2 regions of the Caldanaerobacter sp. genome follow, and region 2 is predicted to be linked to the other one. Evidence: a T-box and tRNA genes for the amino acid it is inferred to sense, from the RefSeq annotation. Region 2 holds a T-box; the other holds one or more tRNA genes.
The links. The T-box of region 2 lies ahead of ACPLVE_RS08625 (valine--tRNA ligase). A T-box ahead of a tRNA ligase gene usually reads a tRNA of that ligase, here a tRNA-Val.
Positions count from the first base shown of each region.

Region 1: it has a tRNA-Val gene. The T-box ahead of ACPLVE_RS08625 (valine--tRNA ligase) is inferred to sense a tRNA for this amino acid. The anticodon was not compared.

Region 1 is NZ_JBNATX010000059.1:328-6,801, reverse strand. Features, by position in the region: RNA gene rnpB (RNase P RNA component class A) at 1-124, shown strand, start outside; gene deoD (purine-nucleoside phosphorylase) at 228-926, shown strand; gene ACPLVE_RS10710 (type I phosphomannose isomerase catalytic subunit) at 978-1,937, shown strand; gene ACPLVE_RS10705 (DUF72 domain-containing protein) at 1,909-2,658, opposite strand; tRNA gene ACPLVE_RS10700 (tRNA-Val) at 2,792-2,868, shown strand; gene ACPLVE_RS10695 (spermidine synthase) at 3,013-3,876, shown strand; gene ACPLVE_RS10690 (glycosyl hydrolase family 18 protein) at 4,018-5,103, shown strand; gene pepV (dipeptidase PepV) at 5,175-6,474, shown strand, end outside.
Region 2 is NZ_JBNATX010000029.1:330-20,388, forward strand. Features, by position in the region: gene ACPLVE_RS08585 (DUF4364 family protein) at 1-312, shown strand, start outside; gene ACPLVE_RS08590 (YncE family protein) at 299-1,249, opposite strand; gene ACPLVE_RS08595 (hypothetical protein) at 1,302-1,967, opposite strand; tRNA gene ACPLVE_RS08600 (tRNA-Pro) at 2,351-2,425, opposite strand; gene ACPLVE_RS08605 (hypothetical protein) at 2,623-2,799, shown strand; gene ACPLVE_RS08610 (hypothetical protein) at 2,838-3,068, opposite strand; gene ACPLVE_RS08615 (bifunctional folylpolyglutamate synthase/dihydrofolate synthase) at 3,117-4,403, opposite strand; gene ACPLVE_RS08620 (N-acetyltransferase family protein) at 4,427-4,972, opposite strand; gene ACPLVE_RS08625 (valine--tRNA ligase) at 4,992-7,631, opposite strand; T-box leader at 7,689-7,892, opposite strand; gene ACPLVE_RS08630 (CDP-alcohol phosphatidyltransferase family protein) at 7,945-8,475, opposite strand; gene ACPLVE_RS08635 (coenzyme F420-0:L-glutamate ligase) at 8,528-10,069, opposite strand; gene ACPLVE_RS08640 (bifunctional nuclease family protein) at 10,240-10,662, shown strand; gene ACPLVE_RS08645 (biotin transporter BioY) at 10,792-11,340, shown strand; gene ACPLVE_RS08650 (DUF2680 domain-containing protein) at 11,351-11,872, opposite strand; gene ACPLVE_RS08655 (DUF2680 domain-containing protein) at 12,029-12,922, opposite strand; gene ACPLVE_RS08660 (response regulator transcription factor) at 13,083-13,754, shown strand; gene ACPLVE_RS08665 (sensor histidine kinase) at 13,756-15,102, shown strand; partial or broken gene larC (nickel pincer cofactor biosynthesis protein LarC) at 15,111-16,282, opposite strand; gene larB (nickel pincer cofactor biosynthesis protein LarB) at 16,279-17,040, opposite strand; gene larE (ATP-dependent sacrificial sulfur transferase LarE) at 17,033-17,857, opposite strand; gene ACPLVE_RS08685 (methyl-accepting chemotaxis protein) at 17,981-19,990, opposite strand; gene ACPLVE_RS08690 (CDP-alcohol phosphatidyltransferase family protein) at 20,058-20,059, opposite strand, start outside.

The DNA of each region.
Region 1 (6,474 bases), on a different contig from region 2:
CAAATAGGAGGGAGTAGGTGGCCCGCCGTTTCCCTCGGGTTAAGCCGCTGGAGGTATCAGGCAACTGATACCCTAGATAGATGGCCATCTAAAACAGAACTCGGCTTACGGACTTGCTCACATGCTGTAAGATTTTGTTTTCCCGAAAAGGGATTTTTTTATTTGATTTAAAAAATTTTTTTTGTTAATATTATATTTAGCGAATTTTGTAGAGAGGAGGAAATGAATTGAGCATACATATTGGTGCAAAAGAAGGAGACATTGCTGAAACAGTATTACTTCCGGGAGATCCTTTGAGAGCTAAGTACATAGCAGAAAATTTGCTAGAAGATGCAAAGTGTTACAATGAAGTAAGGGGAATGTATGGCTTTACTGGATATTATAAAGGGAAAAGAGTTTCAGTACAAGGGACAGGAATGGGAGTACCTTCCATATCAATTTATGTGAATGAATTAATAACGAGTTATGGCGCGAAAAACTTGATAAGAATAGGTACATGCGGTTCATTACAGCCAGATATAAAAATAAGAGATATTGTAATCGCTATGAGTGCTTCCACTGACTCTGGTATAAATAAGATACGTTTTAATGGAATGGACTACGCTCCCACGGCAAGCTTTAGACTATTGAAAAAAGCTTACGATAAGGCTATTGAGATGGGAATAGAGCCAAAGGTTGGGAATGTATTTACTACAGATACTTTCTACCATGACGATCCTGATAGCTGGAGGCTTTGGGCAAAATTTGGAGTATTAGCTGTAGAAATGGAGACAGCAGCACTTTATACATTAGCCGCCAAATATGGAGTTGATGCTCTTACTATACTTACTGTAAGCGACAGCTTGGTTACAGGAGAAGCAACTTCTGCCGAAGAAAGGCAGAAAAGTTTCATGGATATGGTGAAAATCGCTCTAGAGATTGTATGATAAAAGTGGCATACTACATGCCACTTTATTTAAAGAAAGGAGAGGAACTTTATGGAACCTCTTAAGTTTAAGCCAATATTCATGGAAAGAATATGGGGAGGAACTGCTTTAAAGGAGAAGTTTGGATTTGACATTCCGGAAAACAAAAAAATAGGAGAACTTTGGACGGTATCCGATAACAGGACGGCAGTTAGTGTGATCGATGGAGGAAATTTTGATGGAAAGAAGATAAGTGAAATAGCCTCAGAATTCGCTGAAAGTCTTTATGGAAAAGGGAAAAAATATGAAAGGTTTCCTCTTCTTATAAAAATAATAGATGCACAGGATAAATTATCCGTTCAGGTTCATCCAGATGATGAATATGCCTACAAACATGAGAATGGCGATTTAGGGAAAACAGAAATGTGGTACATAATAGATGCGAAACCAGGTGCAAAACTGATATGTGGTCTCAAAGAAGGTACCACAAAAGATGAGTTTGTAAGGCTTTTAAAGGAAGAAAGACTGGAGGAGTGTTTAAATGAGATAGAGGTAGAGGCAGGAGATGTGGTATACATTCCTGCTGGAATGGTTCATGCAATAGGTGAGGGTATTTTAATATGTGAAATCCAGCAAAACTCTGATCTTACTTATAGAGTCTATGACTACAACAGGGTAGATGATAAAGGGAGGAAAAGAGAACTTCACATAGAAAAGGCATTAGATGTGATAAATTTTGAGTTAAAATCCGACAAAATAGTGCCTGTATTTGAAAAAGTGGAGGGAGGTAATATTGCAAAAGCGGTCGAGTCACAGTATTTTAATGTGTATATAGTTCATTTAGATGGGCAAATGGAATTTGAGACTCCTAACGGCTTCGAAGCTTTAACTCTGGTGGAAGGTACATTAGAAGTAGAATGGGAGAAAGGCACGAAAATAGTAAAGGCAGGGGAAACCATTGTAATACCTGCTTCTTTAAATAAGTACAGAGTTAAGGGAAAGTCTAAGTTCCTAAAAGCAAATGTTCCGTAAGTTTTATTAGAGTTTTGGCGTTTTGAATTGCACAGCCATTGACGTCATTGTTAAAATACACGTAAATTTCATTGCATTTTTTAAAATATTCTTCTATATCTTTTGCTAATTCTTCAAGTTCTCTTTCCGAGTAGCATGAACTGAATAAAGCCTTTGGTCCATGCATTCTAATGTAAGCAAAATCTGTTGTGATAACTTTTGCCTTGGGATAACGTGAAGAATCCGCTATTACCCAGGCAACTTTTAATTCTTTCATAAGGTTGTAAACCTCGTCATCAAGCCAGCTTTTATGCCTGAATTCCAAAGCAAATTTATAATTTTCTTTTTCTCTCAAAAAGTTTATGATTTTTTCTACATTTTCTTGATCTTTTTTAAAGCTTGGAGGAAATTGGAGGAGTATGGGTCCTAGTTTATCCTTCAACAGGTCTATTCTTTTTTTGAAATTATTCCATGTTTCTTCCACATCGCAAAGTTTTTTTAGGTGGGTTATGTGGCGGGAGGCTTTTACAGAGAAGATAAAACCTTCAGGAGTAGCGGAATACCATTTAAGCAGGCTTTTTTCTTGAGGCAAATGGTAAAAAGAAGAATTAATTTCAGCGGTAAGAAAATGCTTTGAATAAAAGCTAAGCCTTTCCTCGTAAGGAAGATTAGAAGGATAAAAAATTTCTTTCCAGTGGGAGTATGACCAACCGGAGGTTCCTATATAAAGTTTTTTCCTCATCTTTTTCCTCCTTTCACGTCTTTTTGCTTTTAATGTTATGATACAACAGAAAAAACTATGTTACAATAGTTTTATCAAATTAGGGAGTTGCATATCTTAAGAGATTGTATTATAATAAAAACAGACAGATGATGGGGTCATAGCTCAGCTGGTTAGAGCGCTACGTTGACATCGTAGAGGCCACAGGTTCAAGTCCTGTTGACCCCACCATATAAAGTGAAAGTTTAGGGCTCGTAAGAGCCCTTTTTATTTTATGGAATTATAAGGTATCAATTCCTATCACTGTTTGGCAAATACTTTTCTATATGGTATAATATCTTTTGAGCGATTTCACGATTGGAGGTGGGAGCTTAATTGAGAAATTTAAACAGGAAATGGGGATTAGATCCCTCTAGAGAATTTTATTGGGAGCCAGATATAAGTGGGGGTTATAGAGTTTATAAAGTAAAGTCTGTGGTTGTAGAGCATCAATCACCGTATCAGAAAATAGATATTGTGGAGCTTGAAACTTGGGGTAAGAGTCTTTTTTTGGATGGGACTCTTCAATCTACGGAGGCTGATGAATTTATTTACCATGAACTTCTAGTACATCCAATTATGCGTGTTCATCCCTCTCCTAGAAGAGTTTTGATATGTGGAGTAGGGGAAGGGAAAAGCGTGAGAGAGGTTTTAAGATACCCAACAGTGAAGAAGGTAATCGCTGTAGATATAGACAAACAGGTGGTCATCCTCTCCCAGAAATACTTGGGTAGGACACCTATTGATGATATACGTGTAAAACTCGTGTATCAAGATGTAGCAGAATTTATCAAGGATTATAAAGGAGAACCTTTTGATGTAGTGATAGTAGATGTTACGGATGATTTAGATGGACCTGCTAGGAGTGTACATCAACTGAGTTTTTATAAAAGGCTTTATGAAATTTTGAGTGATAAAGCTACTGTGGTAGTACAAGGTACGTCAGCTTTTTCAATGTTTAAAAATCCCGGTTTCCTTTATATTTACAGGCTTCTTAAAGAAGTATTTCCTTTCGTAATTTCTTATGCAGATTACATCCCTTCTTTCAGCGATTTATGGATCTTTTTTGTTGGTTTAAAGGGGATCAAGGATCTAACTCCGAGGCAACATATTCCCCCAGATCTTAAATATTATGATGAATATACAAATGAAAGGATTTTTACTTTAGCTAAGCCTCTAAGAGAAAAACTAGGGGTATGATAGTACCCCTTTTTAATTTAAGAAATTGCAAGATTAGATGAAACTTTGACGAAAGGTTATACTTAGTTTTTTATACATAAAATTTTTCTTTTTACAAAAGATATAACTGAATCCACAAAAGTGAGGAGGTTATATCTTTTTATGAAAAGAAGAGTACTTGCGATATTGATTTTGACAGTTTTTTCTTTGGCTAATATTGTTTTTTTAAATGGGTGCAAGAGTAGCGCACAAAAACAGTTTTTTAAGCCTTTTACCGGAATTAAAGCAAAGAAATTACAAGTTGTGGGATTTTACATGGATTCTCAAGGGTACGACAATTCTTATCAGTCTTTAGTTAGATATTCAAAATACATAGATACTCTCTCGCCACTTTGGCTGACGGTTGAAGGGGATGGCTCTGTAAAGGACTCTACTAATCCGCAAGCATTAAACTACGCTAAAAAACAGGGTATAAAAGTAGTTCCTCTGGTTAATGTTGCTAATAGCAAAGATGAGGTGCTTTTAGATCCTAACATCCGTGAGAAAGTAATTTCACAGCTGGTTGCTCTTTTAAAAAAGCACGACTTTGATGGATACAACATAGACTTTGAGTTTATACCTCATGGAGAGAAAAATTATGTGAAAGACAAAGACTATCTTACTGCTTTTGTGGCAAAACTTAAGCCTTTTGTTAAGAAAGAAGGCAAAATATTAGATATATCTGTTATACCTCATTATCAAGTTCCAAAGGAGGTTTCTGGTATATACGATTACAGGGAATTAGCTCCTTTAGTGGATCATGTTACTTTGATGACCTACGACAGGCATAATGCTTCTACTCCACCTGGTCCTGTATCTCCTGAACAGTGGGTAGAGTATAATGTAAAGGATGCATTAAATGAGGGATTTAAACCAGAGCAGATATGCCTTGGTGTTGCAACATACGGCTATGACTGGCCTGTAAGCAAAAGCGGAGGTTTTTCAAGACCTACTAAGGAAATAATGACAAAGGCAAAACTTCAAGGAATTGAGATAAAGTGGAGCGATAAATATCAGGAACCCTATTATACTTACTATGACCGGATAACGGGGACTACACGAGAGGTATGGTTTGAAAATTCGTATACATTGGCAGAAAAGATAGAAGTAGCAAAAAAATATAATCTTCATGGTATTTGTGTGTGGAGGATAGGTTTTGAAACCCCCACTTTTTGGAAAGTAGTTGAACAAAAAATTGGTGAAAGGTAAAAAGTGTTGAAAACATTTAAGTTTGAGTATATAATAGAGATGTAAATTACCAATTTATTGGGGGGATTTTTATGGATTTAAACTCTTACATAGACCGCATGAGAGATGATATCATAAGGTCTGTGCAGGAATTGGTCCGTATAAAAAGTGTGCAAGACGAACCGAAGCCGGGCATGCCATATGGAGAGGGTGTTGCAAAGGCGTTAGAAAAAGCCCTTGAAATAGCTGAAAGTCTTGGATTCAGGACTAAAAATTTAGACGGTTATGTTGGTTATGCTGAGTACGGCGAAGGGAAAGAAATGATTGCAGTTTTAGGACACCTAGATGTGGTGCCGGAAGGGGATGGATGGACTTATCCACCTTACGGTGCTGAAATACACGATGGGAAGATATATGGGAGAGGTACTGTAGATGATAAAGGGCCAATAATAGCTGCTTTGTACGGCTTAAAAGCTATAAAGGACGCAGGACTTAAACTTTCTAAAAGAGTTAGAATTATATTCGGAACTAACGAGGAAACTGGGTCTCATGAAATAAAGTACTATCTTGAACACGATGAAGCCCCTACAATGGGCTTTACTCCTGATGCCCAGTATCCAATTATACATGCAGAAAAAGGAATAACGATGTTTGATGTGGTCAAAGATTTTTATAAAAAACCAAGGGAAATAGTTATAAAGTACATAAAAGGCGGAGAAAGACCCAATGTAGTTCCCGGTTACTGTGAAGCAAGGCTTAAAGTTGAAGGAGAAAATATTAAAAAAGAGATTATAAATGCATTAGAAGCTTTTGTAAAGGAAACAGGGTATGATATAAAATTCGAGGAGAAAGAAGGCGATTTAGTAATAAAGTCTTTTGGAGTATCTGCTCATGGGAGTTTGCCTCACCTTGGAAAGAATGCTATAATGCAGCTTTTCCTATTCTTAGATAGATTGAATTTAGATGAAAGCGATGTGAAAGATTTTATACACTTCTTTGCAACAAATGTTGGTATGGAGACTGATGGTAAAACTTTTGGGATATATTTGAAAGATGAGACAGGAGAGCTTACTTTTAATGTAGGTACTGTCTTAGTAGACGAAAATAAAGGGGTGCTAGGGCTTAACATAAGATATCCTGTAAAACATAAATACGAAGACTGGATGACGATTTTTGAAGAAAAGATTAAAGGACAGGGCATGAGAATAGAAAACATGTTGCATCAACCGCCTCTCTATTTCCCGCCAGATCATCCACTTATAAAGATATTGAGCAAGGTTTATGAGGAACAAACAGGGCAAAAAGCAGAACTTCTAGCTATTGGCGGAGGAACTTATGCAAAAGAAATGCCGAATACCGTAGCTTTTGGGCCTGTTTTCCCAGGGAAGCCTG
Region 2 (20,059 bases):
ACAGAAAAAGGAATAGAAATTTTAAAACTTTTTTTCACACGAATTCCCTTTGAAAGAAGGCAAAAAATAGACGAGTATATCCTACTTAACAAAGAAAAAATAAAACAAGAATCCCAGTATATAGCAACTTACTACAAAAAAGCCGAAAACCAGTATATAGCCAATTGCAAAGTAGTAGAAAATGGCATTGTATTGATAGAATTAAACATAAACGTAGTAAACAGCGAACAGGCAAAGTTGATATGCGATAACTGGAAACAAAAATCACAGGATGTATACTCATATATAATCAAAGCCCTTACTGGTCAATGAGAAGGCCGGAGGGGTCTTTTTTTGTTTTTATTACCTTATATTTTTCCATACTCATCAGTTCAAATACGTAGACTCTGTCGTCCCCTGAAGACGCTACATAGGCAAAATTGTTGAATATGACAAAATCCAAGGGAGCTTCTCCACAGTAGACTTCTTTCTTTCTTCCACTCATCAAGTCTACTTGGCAAAAAGTATTTGAATAACCACTTAAAATATACAAAAAGTCTTTTTCCTTCGAAATCTTTATGAGTACTTTCCCTACATCTATCTCATTTACAATTCTCAAGTCTTTTAGGTCTATTATAGAAACCTTTCCATTTCCTCCAGAATCAAAACAGTTGTTTGCCACATAAAGATAATTTTCATCCTCTGAAAAAGCTATATCTACTGGACTTGACCTTAACATTACATAATCCAAAATCGTATAATGTTCCGGGTCAATCAACAAAATTTCGCCCGAATTCATATTGCTTATAAAAAACACATTGTGTTTCTTACTGTAGAGTATTCTTTGGGGATAACTTCCTACTTTGAATTGTCCCGTAACTCTTTTTTCCCCTATATCAAAAATACTAACAGAATTAGAATCTGCGTTCACAACGAAAATACACCCTTTGTATAAAACTCCATCCACAGGATAAAGGCCTACATACCAAGATCCTTCAAATAGAAATTTTCCCCTATCTATAAGACTCACTGAATTATCATAACAATTAAGAGTATAAATTTTTTCTCTATCCATATCGAGAATCAATTTGCGTGGGCCACAGAGATATTTAGTATAAACATTTAAAGGAAGGTGCTTATTATTATAAGACTTAACCTTGACATAATCTCTCGAGAAAGTCATAAGGTCAATCCTTTCAACAAAATCTTCTCCCATACTAGCTACATATAGATACAAAAGGCATCCCTCCACATACCAGTATAGTTTCATAATATGCAGAGGAATGCCCACGGGAAACTTTTCTTCTTAAATACTCGAAGTGTTATCCCCCTACTTTCACATAATACGGAGCTTCACAACTTCTTTTTATGTGTATTCTATTTAAAACATCATAAAATGTCATCTCAACATAAACCTTCCCTTCGCACACATATTCTCCTGTACCTGCTATAGGAATCAGAGCCATCTTTAATGTTATATCATTATTGTCTTCTTGATTCTCATTATAAAAAGTTGTAGCAAAAAACAATGAATTAATTTTCCAATAAGCTTCCCCACTATTGGACATGCTTACAACAAAGGGTTCCCCTATTAAATATTTTCTCAAAAGTCCCGCTTTATTGTCGACTCCAGGAACCCATAGACCTTCTCCTTTATTATAAGGAGGCGTAACTTTTACTTTTACGGAAGATAACACTATCCAATTCTCATTTTTGTAAATAGATTGGCTTAACCTTATCTGATACTTCTGCAATTTATTACCTCTATCAACATAACTGGGTCCGTAAATCTCTACTCTAATCCCATTTTCTACATTGTCAGCAAGTTTTTTATCCCAAGCAAAAGAAGTCACCTTATCAACTTGATTCGCGAGTTTAATTTCATTTATGTGTATTATTAAAACATTTACCAGAAGAGCAATAATTAAAATTACAAAAAACATTTTAAAATCTATTTTCATTATTCCTCTTCTCCTTTTTATTTTCATACAAAAGCTTCTAATTTTTATATTAACAAACTTTCCTCTTCCAGTAAAGTACCAAAACCTTCAAAAAATCCTTCTAACACCTTGCTTTTGCAAATCTATCTGTATATTTCTTCTTTTTTTCATTTTTTATATATCACCAATAAAATTTAGTTCCGCAAAACAAAAAAGCTTTTTTACTTTTTAAAATTTAAACAGATAAAAATATCCCTCTTCATTTGAATTGGCGCAATAAAAAATCACCTCATTATTTTTCAATTTTATCAGTGAGGTGACCATGCATCTTACCGATATATTGTTGTCGTTATTCGAATGTTCCAATTACTTTACAACTACACGTTTTTTTAGCCTGTAGGTGAGTCCTGGAACATGCATGATTACTATTATGGTCGGGGCAACAGGATTTGAACCTGCGACCTCACGGTCCCGAACCGCGCGCGCTACCGCTGCGCCATGCCCCGACAGTGTTTATTTTATCATATTCCCTGTATTTTTTCAATAAACAAAAACCCCAAAATAATTGCAAATTTATATGACATATAGGGCTATATTTTAAAAATTATCTTATATTCTGAAATTTTACTTTTTATTCTTGCAATTGACAGATAAATGAATAAGGTATATAATATAAATATCAAAAATGTAAGGGGCGATCCTTATGACATACTTTGAGATAACGATAATGCAGGAATTAAAGCCTATAAAATTCAACTTTTTCACAATGAAGAAGTGTAATGCAATTACGTGCATCCATAATTGCAATGGTTTTTGCTGTGCTTATTCTCAAAATTCTAAATGCGATTTTGAAGAGGAAATCAAAATCCCTGAGCAATAAATAATAACTTAAGCGGTCATTCTGGACCGCTTTTACCATTAGTCTACTATTTTTTCTGCCAATTCGCTTATGCTGTATTTTAACTTTTGTTCTCTAGCAATCCTTAAAAGCCTTAGGTATTCCTCTCTAGCAAAGTCGTACTTTAGTCGAGCTAATTTTATCTTAAGGTAGTTGTCATTTTCTAACATCTCTAAATTTCTCTCTGCTTCTTTCATTGCCTTTAGTGCTTTATCTATCTCCTGCAGCAATGAGTTACCTGTAATTTCCATAACAACCACCTTCTCTTCACGGGCTCTACATCTTTCATTATATTAAAATCATTTTTTATTTAGTACTCCTCTTAACAATTTCCTCACATGTCCTATCATGTAAAGAGAACCGCAAAAAAGGACCATATCCTCTTCTCCAGCCATTTTTAATGCTTCATTTACTGCCTTGTCAATTTGATCTACTGCGAACACACTATTACTAGAAATTTTGCTGGCAAGGTCTCTTGCGCTGTAAGCTCTGTCGCTTAGCGGAGTAGTAGTTATAATTACATCTGCCGCAGGAGTTATGATATTAAGCATTTTATCTACTTCTTTATCTTTGAGCATCCCAATAACCAAAATTAATCTCCTATAATTAAATAATTTTAGGCTTTCTTTCAGCACTGTCATCCCCTGCGAATTGTGTGCACCGTCTATTACTAAGTACGGCCTTTTTTTCATGACCTCTAATCTCCCAGGCCACTTCGCATTCATTAAGCCTCTTTTTATTGCCTCTTCGCTTATCTGATATCCATAAATATTCTTAAGTTTTTGAACGACTTCCACCGCAAGAGAAGCATTATAAATCTGATGAGTACCCAGAAGAGTTATCTTCAAATCCTTAAAATTTTTATAATCAAAAACCTGAAAATCCGAATTTTGCTCTTTTATCACTATATTATTTTTATCCAGGATAGTTAAATAGGCTTCTCTTACCTCACAGGCATCACTAATCACTTTTAAGGCCTCTTCTTGCTGGTAAAAACTTACTGCAACTCCTTTCTTCTTTATTATCCCTGCTTTTTCATAGGCTATGTCTCCTAAGGTATTTCCAAGCTTATCCATATGGTCGTAATCAATAGAAGTTATAACTGAAACGAGAGAAGAAGAAATAGCATTTGTGGCATCAAATCTTCCCCCCAGTCCTACTTCCAGCACTACAAAGTCTACTTCTTCATCATAAAAGTATTTAAAAGCAATGGCAGTGATGACTTCAAACTCTGTAGGGTGATTATATCCTTCCTGCACCATCCTTGCAATTATTGGCTTTATGTACTCTACATAGTAAACGAGCTTTTCCCTGGAAATATTTTCTCCGTTTATTTTCATCCTCTCTTCAAACTCTTCAAGATAAGGAGAGGTATAAAGAGCCACTTTATAACCAGCTTCTTTTAAAATGCTGCTTATAAAAGAAGAAGTGGACCCTTTTCCATTGGTCCCTGCTACATGAATAATTTTAAGATTTTTTTCAGGATTCCCCATATATTCCAAAAGCCTTCTTATATTTTCAAGTCCTAATTTCATGCCGAACTTGTAAGTACTGTGAATGTACTGGATAGCCTCTTCATATGTCATTTGCCCCATCCCCTATTTTAAGTTTATAAAAATAATCCCATTAAAACCTCATCTACATATTCATCGCCTATTTTGAACTGCTTTTTTCTCCTCCCCTCTTCTATAAAACCAAATTTTTTATATAGATGTATGGCTACTTCATTAGTGCTAAACACGCTCAGACAAAGTTTCTCATAACCTCTACTCTTTGCCCAATTTATAGCCTCTTCAAAAAGCCTGGTGCCAATTCCTCTATTTCTAAAGCGCGCATCCACACTTATTCCTATTTCTCCAATATGCTGCACTTTTGGAGACCTTCCACCATAGTAGCGGAAAAGGGTGAGACAGCCTATAATCTCACCCCCATAATCTGCTACGAGAATCAGATCCTTGGTCCTGTCGAGATTTTTAATAAGCTGCCTCTCCTCTTCTTCCGTCCAGTTGAAGCTCTCCGATACTATATACACTTTTTCTTTTCCAACGCTATTTAAAAGTTTGACTATGCCCTTGGCATCTTTTACCTTCGCTTCCCTTATTACAATCTCTGGCTCTTTCTTTTGCCTTTTTAAATTTTTGAAAAGAGAAATCATAAAACTCCCCCTGACAGGATTAGCTATTTAAAAGGCTCAATCTTTCCTCTATGTTCTTTAACATAGCAGTGTACTTTTCAAGCTTTTCCCTTTCTGCATTTACTACTTTTTCAGGAGCCTTTTTGACAAAATTCTCATTGTTCAAAAGGTTTTGAGCTCTTTCAATTTCTTTCAACACCTTTTCTCTTTCCTCTTCAAGCCTCTTTATCTCCTCTTCAAGGTCTATAAGCTCTTCTAAAGGTACGGCTACCAGCCCTGCGGAAATGGCCGCACTCATAGCTTTTTGAGGTATGTTGTCTCTGTTTCTTTCAATTGCCACTTCACTCGCTCCAGCAAGCTTCATTATATAGTTTTTACCAGACTCAAAAATTTTCTCATGCTCTTCTTTCTCAACAGCTATTATTACTTTTGCCTTCTTAGAAGGAGATACATTGGCTTCCGCCCTTATATTCCTTATAGCGCGTATAGCCTCCATTATAATTTCCGCCTTTTTAGCATCCTCTTCAAAATCAAGGTCTTCCCTGTATTTTGGCCATTCTGCCACCATTATGCTTTCCCCTTCATGGGGCAAATTCTGCCATATTTCCTCGGTAATAAATGGCATGAAAGGATGCAAAAGCCTCAATGTATTGTCAAGCACATATCTTAATACAGATTTTGTAACTTTCTTGGCTTCCTCATTGTCGCTGTAAAGGACAGGCTTGCTAAGCTCTATATACCAGTCGCAGAACTCGCTCCATACAAAGTCGTAAAGCTTTGAAGCAGCAACTCCCAGCTCAAATTTTTCTAAATTGTCTGTTATTTCTTTTACAATGTTATTGTATCTGGTCAATATCCACTTATCTGCAAGAGTTAGATTGTCAAGGTACAGATTCGTATCATTTTCATCCAGGTTCAAAAGCAAATACCTGGATGCATTCCAGAGCTTATTCGCAAAATTCCTGCTGTGCTCTACCTTTTCCCAGCTAAATCTCATGTCATTTCCGGGCGCATTTCCTATTACGAGTGTAAAGCGCAGTGTATCAGCTCCATACTTCTCTATAACCTCCAGAGGATCTATTCCATTCCCCAATGATTTGCTCATCTTTCTTCCAAGGGCATCCCTTACAAGTCCGTGAATTAACACATACTTAAATGGTATTTCTTTCATAAATTCAAGGCTCATGAATATCATTCTTGCAACCCAGAAGAATATTATGTCATAACCCGTGACTAATACATCTGTTGGGTAGAAGTACTTCAAATCTTCAGTCTCTTCCGGCCATCCCATGGTTGAGAAGGGCCACAATGCAGAACTAAACCATGTATCTAATACATTTTCATCCTGATGTATGTTAGTGCTGCCACAGGCCTCACATTTTACAGGATCTTCTCTAGAAACTGTCACATGGCCGCAATCTTCACAGTACCAAGCCGGTATTCTGTGTCCCCACCACAGCTGCCTTGAAATGCACCAGTCTTTTATGTTTTCCAGCCAATTTGTGTAGATTTTTTCAAACCTCTCGGGTACAAATCTTATTTTACCCTCTTTTACTACCTGTAAAGCTGGTTTGGCTAGAGGCTCCATTTTGACAAACCACTGTTCAGAAAGCAAAGGCTCAACAACCGTATCACATCTGTAGCAATGACCTACATTGTGGACATGCTCCTCTACTTTCAAGAGAAGTCCTTGTTCCTCAAGGTCTTTCACTATTTTTTCCCTGGCTTCATACCTGTCAAGGCCTTCGTATTTACCTCCGTTTTCGTTTATTGTCGCATTCTCATTCATTATATTTATAAAAGGCAGGTTATGCCTTACACCTATTTCAAAATCATTGGGGTCATGAGCTGGAGTCACCTTTACAGCTCCCGTTCCAAAGGAGGGGTCCACATACTCATCCGCAATGACAGGTATCTCTCTTCCTACAAGCGGAAGTATTAAAGTCTTGCCAATTAAGTGCTTGTACCTCTCATCTTCAGGATGCACAGCTACAGCTACATCCCCCAGCATGGTTTCGGGGCGCGTTGTAGCAATTGCTACATAGCCTTCCTCTCCCTTTACTGGATATTTGATGTACCAGAGATATCCTTTGTGCTCTTTGTGCTCCACTTCTGCATCCGATAGTGCAGTGTTGCAGCTGGGGCACCAGTTTATTATTCTATTCCCTTTATATATAAGCCCTTTTTCGTACAAAGACACAAAGACTTCTCTTACAGCCTTTGAACGCTTTTCATCCATTGTAAAAGCTGTCCTTGTCCAATCGCAGGAAGAGCCAAGTTTTTTAAGCTGGCTTAAGATTCTATTTTCATACTTATCCTTCCACTCCCACGCTTTTTCCAGAAACTCCTCTCTCGTGAGGTCTTTTTTGGTTTTGCCTGTCTCCTCTCTTATCTTATCTAAAACTTTTATCTCCGTAGCTATGCTTGCATGGTCTGTGCCAGGAATCCAAAGAGCCGCATATCCTTGCATCCTTCTCCATCTTATTAATATATCCTGAAGAGTATTATCTAAAGCGTGTCCCATGTGAAGTTCTCCTGTAACATTAGGAGGAGGTATAACAATTGTAAAAGGCTTTTTCTCTGGATCAATCTCTGGAGTAAAAAAACCCTTTTCCATCCAGTAGGAGTAGATTCTATCTTCGAACTCCTTGGGATTATAAGTTTTGGCTATATTTTTCATCTTTCACACCCCTTAAAAGACTTTTGTTTCATCCTATTTAAAAAACCCTTTCACCCATGGAAGGGCGAAAGGGCATTCCGCGGTACCACCTTCATTTATCACTCACGCTGTAACGGGCAAAACCCGATCGGGCTTACTACAATTTCAGCCCGCAGGCTCCAGAGCTACCTTCAGTGTACCTTCGGCGGGACTCCTTTCAGCCCATGGGATGTCCCTCTCTGTAGCCAGTGTACACTTACTCCTCTCCTTCACAGCCCAATATTCCATTTTGATATATAATATATCCAAACTTTTCGAACTTGTCAATAGCCTCTTAAACTCTCCTTCTCAAATTCCTCATACCGTTTAAAAAGCCAGGCACTTTTTCCTTCGGAAAGCGCGGCCAAGTTATGGCTATCAGAAAAAGCAGGAAAGCAACAATCAAAAAGCCATAAAGTGGAATATGCACAAAACTTGTATAAATCATCATAGCATATGGGATAGCCTGAAGCCCTTCTGCAAGAGTAGTGGACGGGAAATAGTAAAGTAAAATTACAGAGCCAATAAAAACCCCCCATCCCACATAAGCAGAAATGTAATTACTAGAAGCAAGGTAATATAGCACTCCTGCAGATACCGTCATATCAGCGTAGAGGTCGTGCTCTCCGATCCAGTCTTTGACTTTTACCTTTGAAGCTCTTGCCAGAAATCCATCAGCGACATCACTAAACCAGGCAGTCATAAGAAGTAAAACCGCTGCCTTTAAAGCTCTTCGACCTTGCAAAAACCCTAATCCCCCAATTATCAAGCCTATTACCGCTCTTAATATAGTAAGCGCATTGGCGGCAATTTTTAAGGCAGGCATACCAATCTCCCCCTTTTATCTTTCTATTTTAGCGCCCGCTCAAAAATTAAATTCAGCCCCTTTTCATGCCTCTTACTATGACAATCGGAGTCCCCTGATCTGCTGAACCAGCTAAAAGGTCTGCAAGCGTAGCCGCTATACTGACTAACCTCCTCGGTGTAGTACCAAGGTCACTCTGCTCCTCCTGATTTTTGTTCAAAATCTCCTCAATTTGTTCTCTGGTGTAGCCCTTGTTATAAAGAGTATCTACAGCAAGTTTAAGTTTTTTACCCTCTCTTAATTTAAATCCCCTCAATCCTACTGAAGACCCTAAAGAAGGATAGGGATCTGCCAATTCGTATATACCTGTATCTGGATCTTTATAGGCTCCATCGCCAAAAATTAATACGTCCACGTCTTTGTTCGTTTTTTCAACTATCTTCTCTCTTATCTTCTCTGCTGTGCCGTCTGCATCTTCGGGAAGTAACTTAAGTACCCCTTTCTCGTAATCAGAAACGTTAGAACCTATTACTCCCCAGGGTGTTGGGCCTATTTCATCTAGCGTTTTTACAGGCACTCTAGCTCCAAAAGCCAAGAAAAGGTCTCTGCGGAACTTTCTCGCATGAACTTCTCCGAGGATTATGCCATCTAAATAACCCATTTCATAAACTTTAAAGGGGTTATTCGTAAATATCACTTCTCCTTTTGCTCCTGCCTCTTCGATGATGTCTAGATATAGCCGCCTGTAATCCACACCCGTTATAGGATGCTTAAACATCTCATTACCAAGTTCTTCAGAGTATATAGCTTCATCGTCTGCAAAAGCATCCAGTTTGTCAGCAAAAGAAATCTGATATATCGGATTCTCCTCTCCAGAAACATATTTTAAAGCATCAAAGAGAACAAACTCTTTCCTTCCAAGGTCCACACCTGCAGCAAAGGCTTTACGAGCTTCAGGCATGTCTGCTAAAATCTCTACAGCTTTCTTTGCCGCCTTTTGATGGTCTGTAAAAGTGACTTCTAAAGGAGCAATCAACCCCTCAGGAGTTTTAACAGTTATGTCTGATAGGCCTGTTCCTAAAATTTTTCTCATGCCCACAATGCTATACCCCAAAGACTGGAGTATTAAAGCAGTTATCACTTCTCTGATCAGGATATTCAAATGAGGTGTACTTCCTCTAGCAGAAGTCAAATGCTTATACACAGTCTTGAGACCAAGGCGAATCCTAGCCATTTCCGGGTCTATTACTTGATTGCCCACTTCATCTGATGGAATCGGAAAAGTAACAATCACTCTTCCACCTTCAGTCGCTTTGGCTATTGCCTTCAAAACAAGGGCAAACCTGTTTCTGCTGGCAATAGGGTACACAACCGCTAAAGTACTTTTGGGGTTCAATCTGAAACCTTCTTTAATCATATTAGCCAGGTCATCACAATTTAAATATCTATTTTGAGACCTTGCTACCACTGCTTCTGTTACACAGACTATGTCTCCATCTTCAACTATACCTTTGACTGCTTCCGCAACAATTTCTGAAATATCATCGTTTGGTAATATAAGCCCTGTTTTTACAGCTAAAGCCTGAGCTACAACCAATTCATTCTTTTCTAACATCTTACCACCTTCCTTCTTTAGCCCTTGCTTTTCTACCTAAAATTTCTATTCCAATTAAAATTATACCTCAAATCCTTTGATTTGACTATATAATTTATCGGACTAAATTTGTATAAGTATGATATAATGATATTAAAGGAAAGTATTGCATTGAAATCGAGGTGTAAAAAATGTTGAGATTTAATGTAAAGGCAATCACCATGGACGTCGAGGGAAATTTTTCTGTACTTCTTACAGATGAGAATGAAAAAAAGGTGTTGCCAATAGTGATAGGACCATTAGAGGCTCAAAATATTGCGATACCTCTTCAAGGAATAAAACCCCCTAGACCTCTAACCCCTGACTTGCTAAAATCGGCCATCGAAGAATTGGGTGGAAAACCGGAAAAAGTAGTCATAACAGACCTTAAAGATGACACCTATTACGCGGAAGTTCACATAAAACAAGGAGATAAACTTATAAAATTAGATTCAAGACCAAGTGATGCCATAGCTTTAGCTGTTCGCACTGACATGCCTATATATCTAAACGTAAGACTTGCAGAATTTACCTACGATATGGCAGATCTAAAATTTGAAGATAAGAATGAGTAATTCATAATCCCCCTTTTAGAGGGGGATTCTTTTTTAGAAAAATAGTTAACCAATTTTAAAAAATAGTTGACAATTTGAAACCCAAAATTTATAATATAGCCATGAAAATCCTATTAAGGAGGCAAAAAAATGATAAAAACTAAAGACATGACTATGGCATCCTTATTTGCTGCCATAACTTTCATAATGGGATTTGTAAAAATACCCTTACCTTTTTCGCCAGTACCAATAACAGGTCAGACATTCGCGGTTATGCTCGCAGGAGGACTTTTAAATCCTGTCCCTGCTTTTTTGAGCCTTTTCGTCTTTGACCTCTTAGGAGCAGTAGGAGTGCCGGTCTTTTCCGGCCTAACTGGTGGAATAAACGTCATCGCAGGACCTACAGGAGGTTACATACTAAGCTGGCCCTTCGCCGCTTTATTCATCTCTTTGACCTTGAAGAATAGAAAGGTAAACTTTTTTAACGTACTTCTTTCATATATTCTATTTGGAATACTACTTGTATATATTGCGGGAATATTGCAATTATCTTTTGTTACAGGCATATCTTTGAAAAAAGCCATTATGGTAGGAGCTCTTCCTTTTATACCCGGAGATATAATAAAAGCCATTGTAGCATCTTACTTGACTTTAAAACTAAAGCCAGTAATGGAAATATATAATAAAAGACAGGGGTAATCCCTGCCTTTTATCTACCTCCTCTAAATTGTCCTTTGGCTCCAAAACCCTGACCAAAACCACTCATTTTCCCAGCATTACTTTTGCCATAACCTATTCCCAGCCCTAATCCAGAGCCTTTACCATACTGGCATGTTCCATTCCAAGAGTTCATTCTCTGCTCAATATTTTGCTTCATGAGAGTAGCTCTCTCCTGTGTTATTTTGCCTTCTTTTACTAGCTGGTCTATATAAGCTTCTTTTTGCTCGATTAGTGCCTTCTTCAGGCTGTCAAGTGTTATCCCATTTTCCTCTGCAATTTGGACCATTGTCTTTCCTGCCTTTAACTCATTCAAGATTTCGTCTGCACTTTTCCCGGTCAATTTAGCTAGAAAATCTGCATTCCTGCTCATGCCATACCTTGGAGCCTCACTTGAATACTGCTTTGTTTGTGGAACATTCATCGTGCTGCCATTTGTCGCAGCATAAGCTGCCACTCCACTTAAAAGCATTCCTCCTGTAAGTACTACTGCTATAGTCTTTTTAAAATTCATCTTAACACCACTCCTTTTTTTATTTTTTGTTGTTACATTTATATAATACCCCTTTAGTTTGAGCAACCAATAATGAAATTGTGAAAAAGCTGTGAGCATTTTCACATAATAATGTGAAGTTAAAAAAATAAATAAAAAGGTGGCAGAAGCCACCCTTTATATTGAATTTCCACTCGCCTGAGGTACTACTAGGGAATCGCTATTTTTCTCAAACCATTTGCCTTTAAATCTATTTTCAAAACTTCTTTTTCCTTCAAAATGCTTGAAAAAACCCTGAGGCAATCCATTTTGCTCTATATTCTTTACCATCTCATCAATCCTATTTTTGATTGTATTTCCTTGATCTTGTGTGATTGTTCCAAAGCTTACAAGCTTGTCAACTAGCTGTTTTTGAAGCTGTGCCATTTGTTTGAAATAATTGATAAGCTCATTTTTCTGCTGTTCTGTTAACTTCGATGGGTTAATTCCCTTTAAAATAAACCCAAGCCCGTCCTTTCCACCAAACATAGCATGTAAATTCTTCTTATTGTTAGCTACTGCATTATTTATAGCATTTATAATTTTATTTGCCTGGTCCTGAGTAAGAACCCCTTCAGATACCAGTTTATTTACCAAATTTTTCTGAAGTTCAGCCATTTGTTTGTATATATCTTCCAAAGCCTTTTTCTGTTCATCTGTGAATTGTGATGTGTCTATTCTGCCTATTCCAAAAAATCCTCTGTCAAATCCCTTTCCGCCCATGAAGAAAGGAACGTTGTTTTCATTTGCCTTAGAAACTCTTTCATCAATGTTTTTAATCATATTGTCTGCCTGCTGCCTTGTTATAAGCCCTGCATCCACAAGCTTGTTCACAAACTCTTTCTCAATATCTGCAATTTTTTTGTTGTAATCGTAAATCATCTGTTTTTGCTGAGGTGTCAATTTAGATGTGTCAATCCCAAAAAAGCTCTTAATTTTTGTTCCAGCCTCAGGATTTGCAGCAAAAACTGTAAGAGGAATTGCCAAAGCAAGTATTACCGCTAATGCAATTAACCACTTGTTTCTCTTCAAGTTAAAGTACCTCCTTTCAATAATTTTATTTTCATTATTTATGATATCCCTAAAGTATGACACATTTTTTTAAAATCTGTGAGGAAAGTGTGAAAGTTTAATTTAAAATATTGTAAACTTGCCGAAAAAAAAGTAAACTAAAATTGGGAGGTGTTTTTTGATGCACAAAGTTCTGGTAATTGAAGATGAAGAAGGAATGAGAGATATATTAAAAATTTATTTAGAAAATAATGGATATCAGGTGTTAACAGCAGAAAATGGAAAAGAAGGCCTTGACCTTTTCAACGAAAACAAAGATATAAAGATAATCCTCTTGGATATAATGCTTCCTGACATAAGTGGATGGAGTATTTTAAAAACAATAAGAGAAACATCAAAAGTTCCAGTGATGATGATAACAGCAAGAGGAGAAGAATACGACAAACTTTTAGGCTTTGAATTGGGCACAGATGATTATGTAGTAAAGCCCTTTAGTCCCAGAGAAGTAGTAGCCCGTGTAAAAGCAATTTTATCAAGGACATACGGCTCTCAAGAGGAAGGAAAAACAGAATATCAAGGAATTGTCATGGATGTTCATTCAAGAGAAGTCACTGTTGATGGCAAAAAAATTGAACTCACTCCAAAAGAATTCGACCTTTTAAAACTTTTACTGGACAACAAAGGAAAAGTCGTATCCCGCGAAAAATGTCTCAATGAAGTCTGGGGCTACGATTTTTACGGCGATTTAAGAACAGTCGATACTCACATAAAACAGTTAAGAGAAAAATTAGGTGAAAAAAGAAATCTCATAAAAACCGTATGGGGAATAGGTTATAAATTGGAAGGTGACTGATTTGAAGGGAATAAGGAAAAAACTTTTTATATCATACCTTTTAATAGCTTTAATAGTACTTTTGCTTTTCTGGTTGACACAGGTGGTTCTCATAAATAAGATATACGAGTATTACAAGATAAATCAATTAAAAAGCTACAGCGAGCAAATAGTTCAGGCCATAAATAATAACAATGAAATGCTAATAAGCGAACTCATAGATAAATCAAACGCAAGAGTAATAGCAATCACAGAAAACAACATGGTAATAGCCGGAAACAATAGAGGACACGGAATGAGAGGGCTTGGAATCCCTGAAATGCTATTGAAACCTACTAACACTACAAAAGTTATAAAATATGAACACCCATTTCTCCATATAGAATATCTCTCAATTGTGAGGCCTTTTCTGTACAACGGCAAACCCGCTATCTTGATTATGAGCTTGCCTGAGGCTTCTATAAACGACTCTGTCAATCTCTTTAAAGAAGTCTTCTGGTGGATCTTCGCACTCACCATAGTCTCCACTCTTGTCGTGTCCAGCTATATGTCCAAAAAATTCACTCGCCCAATACAGATTCTAAAAAATGCAGCCCATGAAATCGCTTCAGGAAATTTGAACGTAAAAATAAATTACAAAGAGGAAGATGAACTGGGAGATCTGGCAAAGTCCATGAACACAATGGTAAAGCAGCTTTCTATAACAGACAGGTTTAGAAAAGATTTAATTGCAAACATAAGCCATGACTTAAAAACACCTCTAGGTTTAATACGGGGATATTCAGAAATGCTTTTAGATTATTATGGAGAAGACAAAGAAAAAAGAGAAAAATACTTAAACACAGTAATCAAAGAAACAGAGAGGATGACAAAGCTGGTAGACGATGTTCTGCAGCTTTCTAAACTTCAATCGGGAATGGTAGAAATAAAAGAAGAGACAATTGATTTAGAAAAATTAATATTTGAGACACTGGACATATTTGAAATTCAAATTTTAGAAAAGAACATTGAAGTAAGACTTGAAAACTTGAAAGTTAAAGTCGTAGCAGATAGAGAGATGATAAAAAGGGCAATAATAAACATAATAAGCAATGCTATAGCAAGCATGGAAAATGGAGGAATACTTTCTATCACCGCAGAACTTCAGGATAAAAATGTCCTCATCAAAATATCAGATACCGGATGCGGAATACCGGAAAAAGACCTTGAGCATATATTTGATAGATTCTACAAAGGAAATAAATCTGGAACAGGACTTGGCCTTGCAATAGTGAAAGAAATACTTACCCTACATCAAAGCGATTTCGGAATAAGGAGCAAAGAAGGAGAAGGAACAACTTTTTACTTTACTTTAAAAGCGGGGAAATAGCCCCGCTTTTAAGATTTAAAAAACTTATCTTCTATTTCCTTCATGATAGCCCTGTAAACATCATTTATCCCCTTACCTGTTTTCTTTGAAGCAGCTTTCACATCCTCATACTCGGGATAGGCTTTAATGAGCTTTCCATTAAAATACCCTTTTTTGACTCTTATATTCCCATAAGGCGTAGTAATTTCTTCAACTTCTCTGTCCAGCTTGTGCCTTAACACTTCATAATACCTTATTCCAAAGGTAGTAGTCTCTTTGAAAATCACCTCTTTTAACCTTCCAACCTTCTCCTCTTCACATATAACTGTAATAAGAGCACCTGGCCTCTGTTTTTTCATGATTACAGGTGTTAAAAAAACATCTAAGGCTCCATTCTCAAAAAGCTTATCAAACAAATACTGATAAAACTCGGGGTTCATATCGTCTATATTTGTCTCTAAAACCGTCAAGGTCTCAGGTTTTTTTTTATTTCTTCTCCTACGTAAGTCCTCAATAAATTGGGTATCTCAAGGTCTCTCATACCTGCACCGTATCCGACAGAATGTATCACCATATCTGGAATACCACCAAACTCGCCCGCCAGAGTCTTTATAATCACAGCTCCTGTCGGAGTTACAAGCTCTCCCTCTATATCTATGCTTTTCACCGGGATTCCTTTTAAAAGCTCGGCAGTAGCAGGAGCTGGAACAGGCATAAGTCCGTGCTGCGTGTGTACAAATCCCGACGTTACAGGAAGAGGAGATGATACAATTTTATCGGGGTTTATCATATCAACTAATATGGCCGTTCCTATTATATCCACAATAGAATCAACAGCTCCTACCTCATGAAAATGCACCTCTTCCACACTTCTGCCGTGAATTTTCGCTTCCGCTTCAGCCAGCCTCTCAAACATTTCAACGCTTAATTTTTTTACCTTCTCAGAAAGCTCACTTTTTTCTATAATTTCTTTTACATCTTTTAAATGCCTGTGATGATGCTTCTCCTCCTGATAGATTACTTTGAAAGTTTTCGCGCTTATAGTATTTTTGCGCGTTGTATTGATCTCAATATCAAAATCTTTCAATGCGATCTTCTTTATTTCCTTTTTAAACTCCTCTTCATCCACATGATTCAGCAAAGAAGCTATAGTCATGTCTCCGGAAATCCCTGCAAAACAGTCAAAATAAAGTATTTTCATTTTTCTTCCTCCCCTATCTTATTTATCAGAGTGGCTGCGTAAGCCGCGCCAAAGCCGTTGTCAATGTTAACAACTGTTACTCCGCTAGCACAGGAATTTAACATTGCCAAGAGCGCTGAAAGCCCTTTGAAATTCGCACCATATCCGACACTTGTCGGCACAGCAATCACAGGAGCACTCACTAGCCCACCCAGCACTGTGGGAAGAGCTCCTTCCATCCCTGCCACTGCAATTAATACCCTGCACTTTCTTATTTCATCTAGCTTGTGAAGCAGTCTATGTAATCCTGCAACTCCTACATCATAAAATCTCTTTACAGTATTCCCCATAAGCTCAGCAGTGACAGCTGCTTCCTCTGCAACAGGTAAATCAGAAGTACCAGCTGCAACTATCCCTATAACTCCTTTTGTCTTTTTTAACGGGGTATTCTTCACAGAAATTATTCTGGCCTCTTCATAATAGATAGCCTTATCTATAACCTCTTTTACTGCTTCAAAATGCTCTCTTGATGCCCTTGTACCAAGGACATCCACCTCTTTTCTATGCATAGCCAAGGCTATTTCTCTAACCTGATAAGGAGTCTTTCCCTCGCAAAAGATAACTTCAGGAAAGCCTTTCCTCAGCTCTCTGTGATAATCAACCTTTGCAAATCCAAGGTCTTCGTACGGCAGATTCTGAAGGATATTTAAAGCTTCCTCCTGTGAAATTCTGCCCTCCTTGAACTCCTTAAGAACTTCAAGTATCTTTTCCTTATACATCCTCTACTCCTCTCCTCTTAGGGTTAAGACTGCCAGTCCTGTAGCCTTCAAGGTCCAAAGCCACATATTTAAATCCTGCTTTCTTGACCTCTTCCACCATTTTCTTCCTAATATCTTCTTCAAAAACTCTTTCCATATCTTCTTTTCTTAACTCTATCCTAGCCACATCCCCGTGATATCTCACTCTAAATCCATCAAAACCTAAACTCTTTAGACTTTCCTCTGCCTTTTCAACCATAGAGAGCTTCTCATAAGTTATTTCTTCTCCATAAGGAATTCGCGATGCAAGACAGGCATAAGAAGGCTTATTCCATGTAGGAAGGTCCATCTCTTTTGAAAAAAGCCTTATTTCTTCTTTGGTTATCCCGCAATCCAAAAGAGGACTCAGTACGCCCAATTCTTTTAATGCCTTTCTCCCAGGTCTAAAATCATTAACATCATCCGCATTAGTCCCTTCGACAATGTAATAAAATCCTCTTTCCTCCGCAATATCCTTAAGCTTTGAAAACAGGTTTTTCTTACAAACATAGCACCTATTCAAAGGATTAGACTTAAATTCCTCTATCTCAAGTACCTCCTCATATCTAACCACCAAATGGGGAAAACCCAAAACCTTCGCTAATTTTTTACTTTCTTCTATCTCCCTTTTAGGATGCAGGGGTGTTGAAATAGTGACGGCCAGCATATCCTCTCCAAGCTCTTCATATGCGACTTTTGCCAAAAAAGTGCTGTCTACCCCTCCAGAAAAAGCTACTAACACCCTCTTTAAATTCTTTACATAGTCTCTTAACTTCTCCAGCTTCTTTATATGCTCTATACTAACACCCCCCTATGGTATACCCATATGCTGCGTATAATTATTTTAACACAAGAATGAAAAGAAACAAAATGAAAAATTGCTTGAAGGTAAAAACCTCCAAGCAACTCTCTTGTCCTTCTCTCAAATCCTAAAAACCTTCACAGCTTCTTCTAGTTCTAATGCCACCTCTTCTAAGTTTTTTGCAGCGCTCTTTAAGTCTTCTACTGCTGAGAGCTGTTCTTCAGTGGAGGCGCTCACTTCCTCTGTCGCAGCAGCTGTTTCTTGTGAAATCGCCGAAATGTTCTCCATCGAAGCAACTATTTCGTCTTTCTTTTCCTGCATTAGGTTCATGAGAGAATTTATTTCATCTATCCTTTTAGTCACATTGTTTATGAAATCTTCAAATTCTGCAAAAGCAGTTTGAGTCCCTTTTACCGCTTCGTTTTGTCTTACAATGCTTTGATCTACGTTTTGCATAGCTTCTACAGCAAGACTTATCGCACCATGCATTTCCTCAATTATTTCTTTTATTCGGCTCGTAGACTCAGCCGACTGCTGGGCTAATTTTTTTACCTCTTCTGCTACAACAGCAAATCCTCTGCCTGCTTCACCTGCTCTGGCTGCTTCTATTGCTGCATTCAATGAAAGAAGATTTGTTTTATCAGCAATTTCTTCTATTACAGAAGTGATGGCAGTTATTTCTTTAGAACTTTCTCTAATCCTGCTAATAGTTTCAAAAACATAAACTGCAGCCTTATTCATCTCTTCTGAACTTTCTTTTAAAGCCTGCAACCTTTCCAATCCTTTTGCCTTAACATCATCAGCCCTTTCTGAATACAGCCTAACCTCTTGCGTAGTTTTTAAAACCTTATCTATATCCTGTCCGAATTCAGAAACTTTTTGCACACTAGCTGATATTTCTTGTGCCTGGTCATTTGCTCCTTTTGCTATGTCTTCCACAGCTTTCGCTACGTCTTCAACAGCACTGGCAGTGTTATTGCTTATCTCTTTAAAATTCTTTGATGCCTCTATTAGATAGCTGCTCGACTCTTTAACCCTTTTGGCAATCGCCTTTAAATTACTTACTGTCTCGTTGTACTCCTGCTCCAGGACTCCAAATTCATCGCTTCTCTTCACATCCACAGACGAAGTTAAATCCCCTTCTCTAAGTTTTGACATCGCTCCCATGACTTCATAGATAGGCCGCGTAAAACTTTTTGCGAAAAGATATGCTGCCAAAAGAGCAACAACGGAAAACACTATGATTATACCAACAAAACTTCTGTTAATCTTTGAAACAGCAGAAAGATAATCAGATTTATTCACAACACCCACTATCTTCCATCCAGTTATAGGATTTGTATTAAAAATTATTACGCTATCTGCCCCCTCGAATTTAGACTCTAAATTCCCTTCTTTACTCTTCATAATCTGCTGCCCTATGGCTTGTTTACTTAAATCCGCTCCTACCAACTTTTTACCAGAATCCACAAACACTATACCATTTTTATCTACTAGAAAAATCATACTTTTTTGTCCGATTTTTACATTCTTTAAAAGGTTCTCTATCCCATATAAATTTAAATCCATACCCACAACTCCTACTGCTTCATTCGTAAGAGGATTTATAACTGCTTGGGACACAGAAATAGCATAATTTCCTGTAACTTCATCTTTATATGCATCGGTCCAAAAAGGGCTCCCTTTTGCTTCCACAGCACCTTTATACCATGGCCTTGAAGTAGGATCAAAATCAGGGTCTAAATTCACATGTGGAAAAGTATAAATTTTTTTATCTGCCGTTCCATAATACACTAAAGAAGCATTTGGAGTCATGTTCTTTAAATTGATCAACATACTATCTACTTTGTTACTGTTCTCCTCTTGAGACGTTCCAGTTGACAACAGGTTGTAATCACTTTTCGCAAAGTAACTCAGTTTGCTAGCAGTATTATCAAGGTAAAGAGTCATTTCTTGATTTACAGCAGATACACTATTTAGCAAATTATTCAAAGTCAAATTGGAAATCTCCTGAGAGGAAAATCTATACGATATGTATCCGCTCAAAAGCAAAGAAATAATCACAATTAATACAACAACTAGGCTCAGCTTTGTCTGTACTCTATATAACCCAATTGCTTTCTTATTCAATTTTTTATTCCCTCCTGCGATTAATCTATATCTTTTATATCGTCCTGTACGATGAAAAAGTTTAATTTT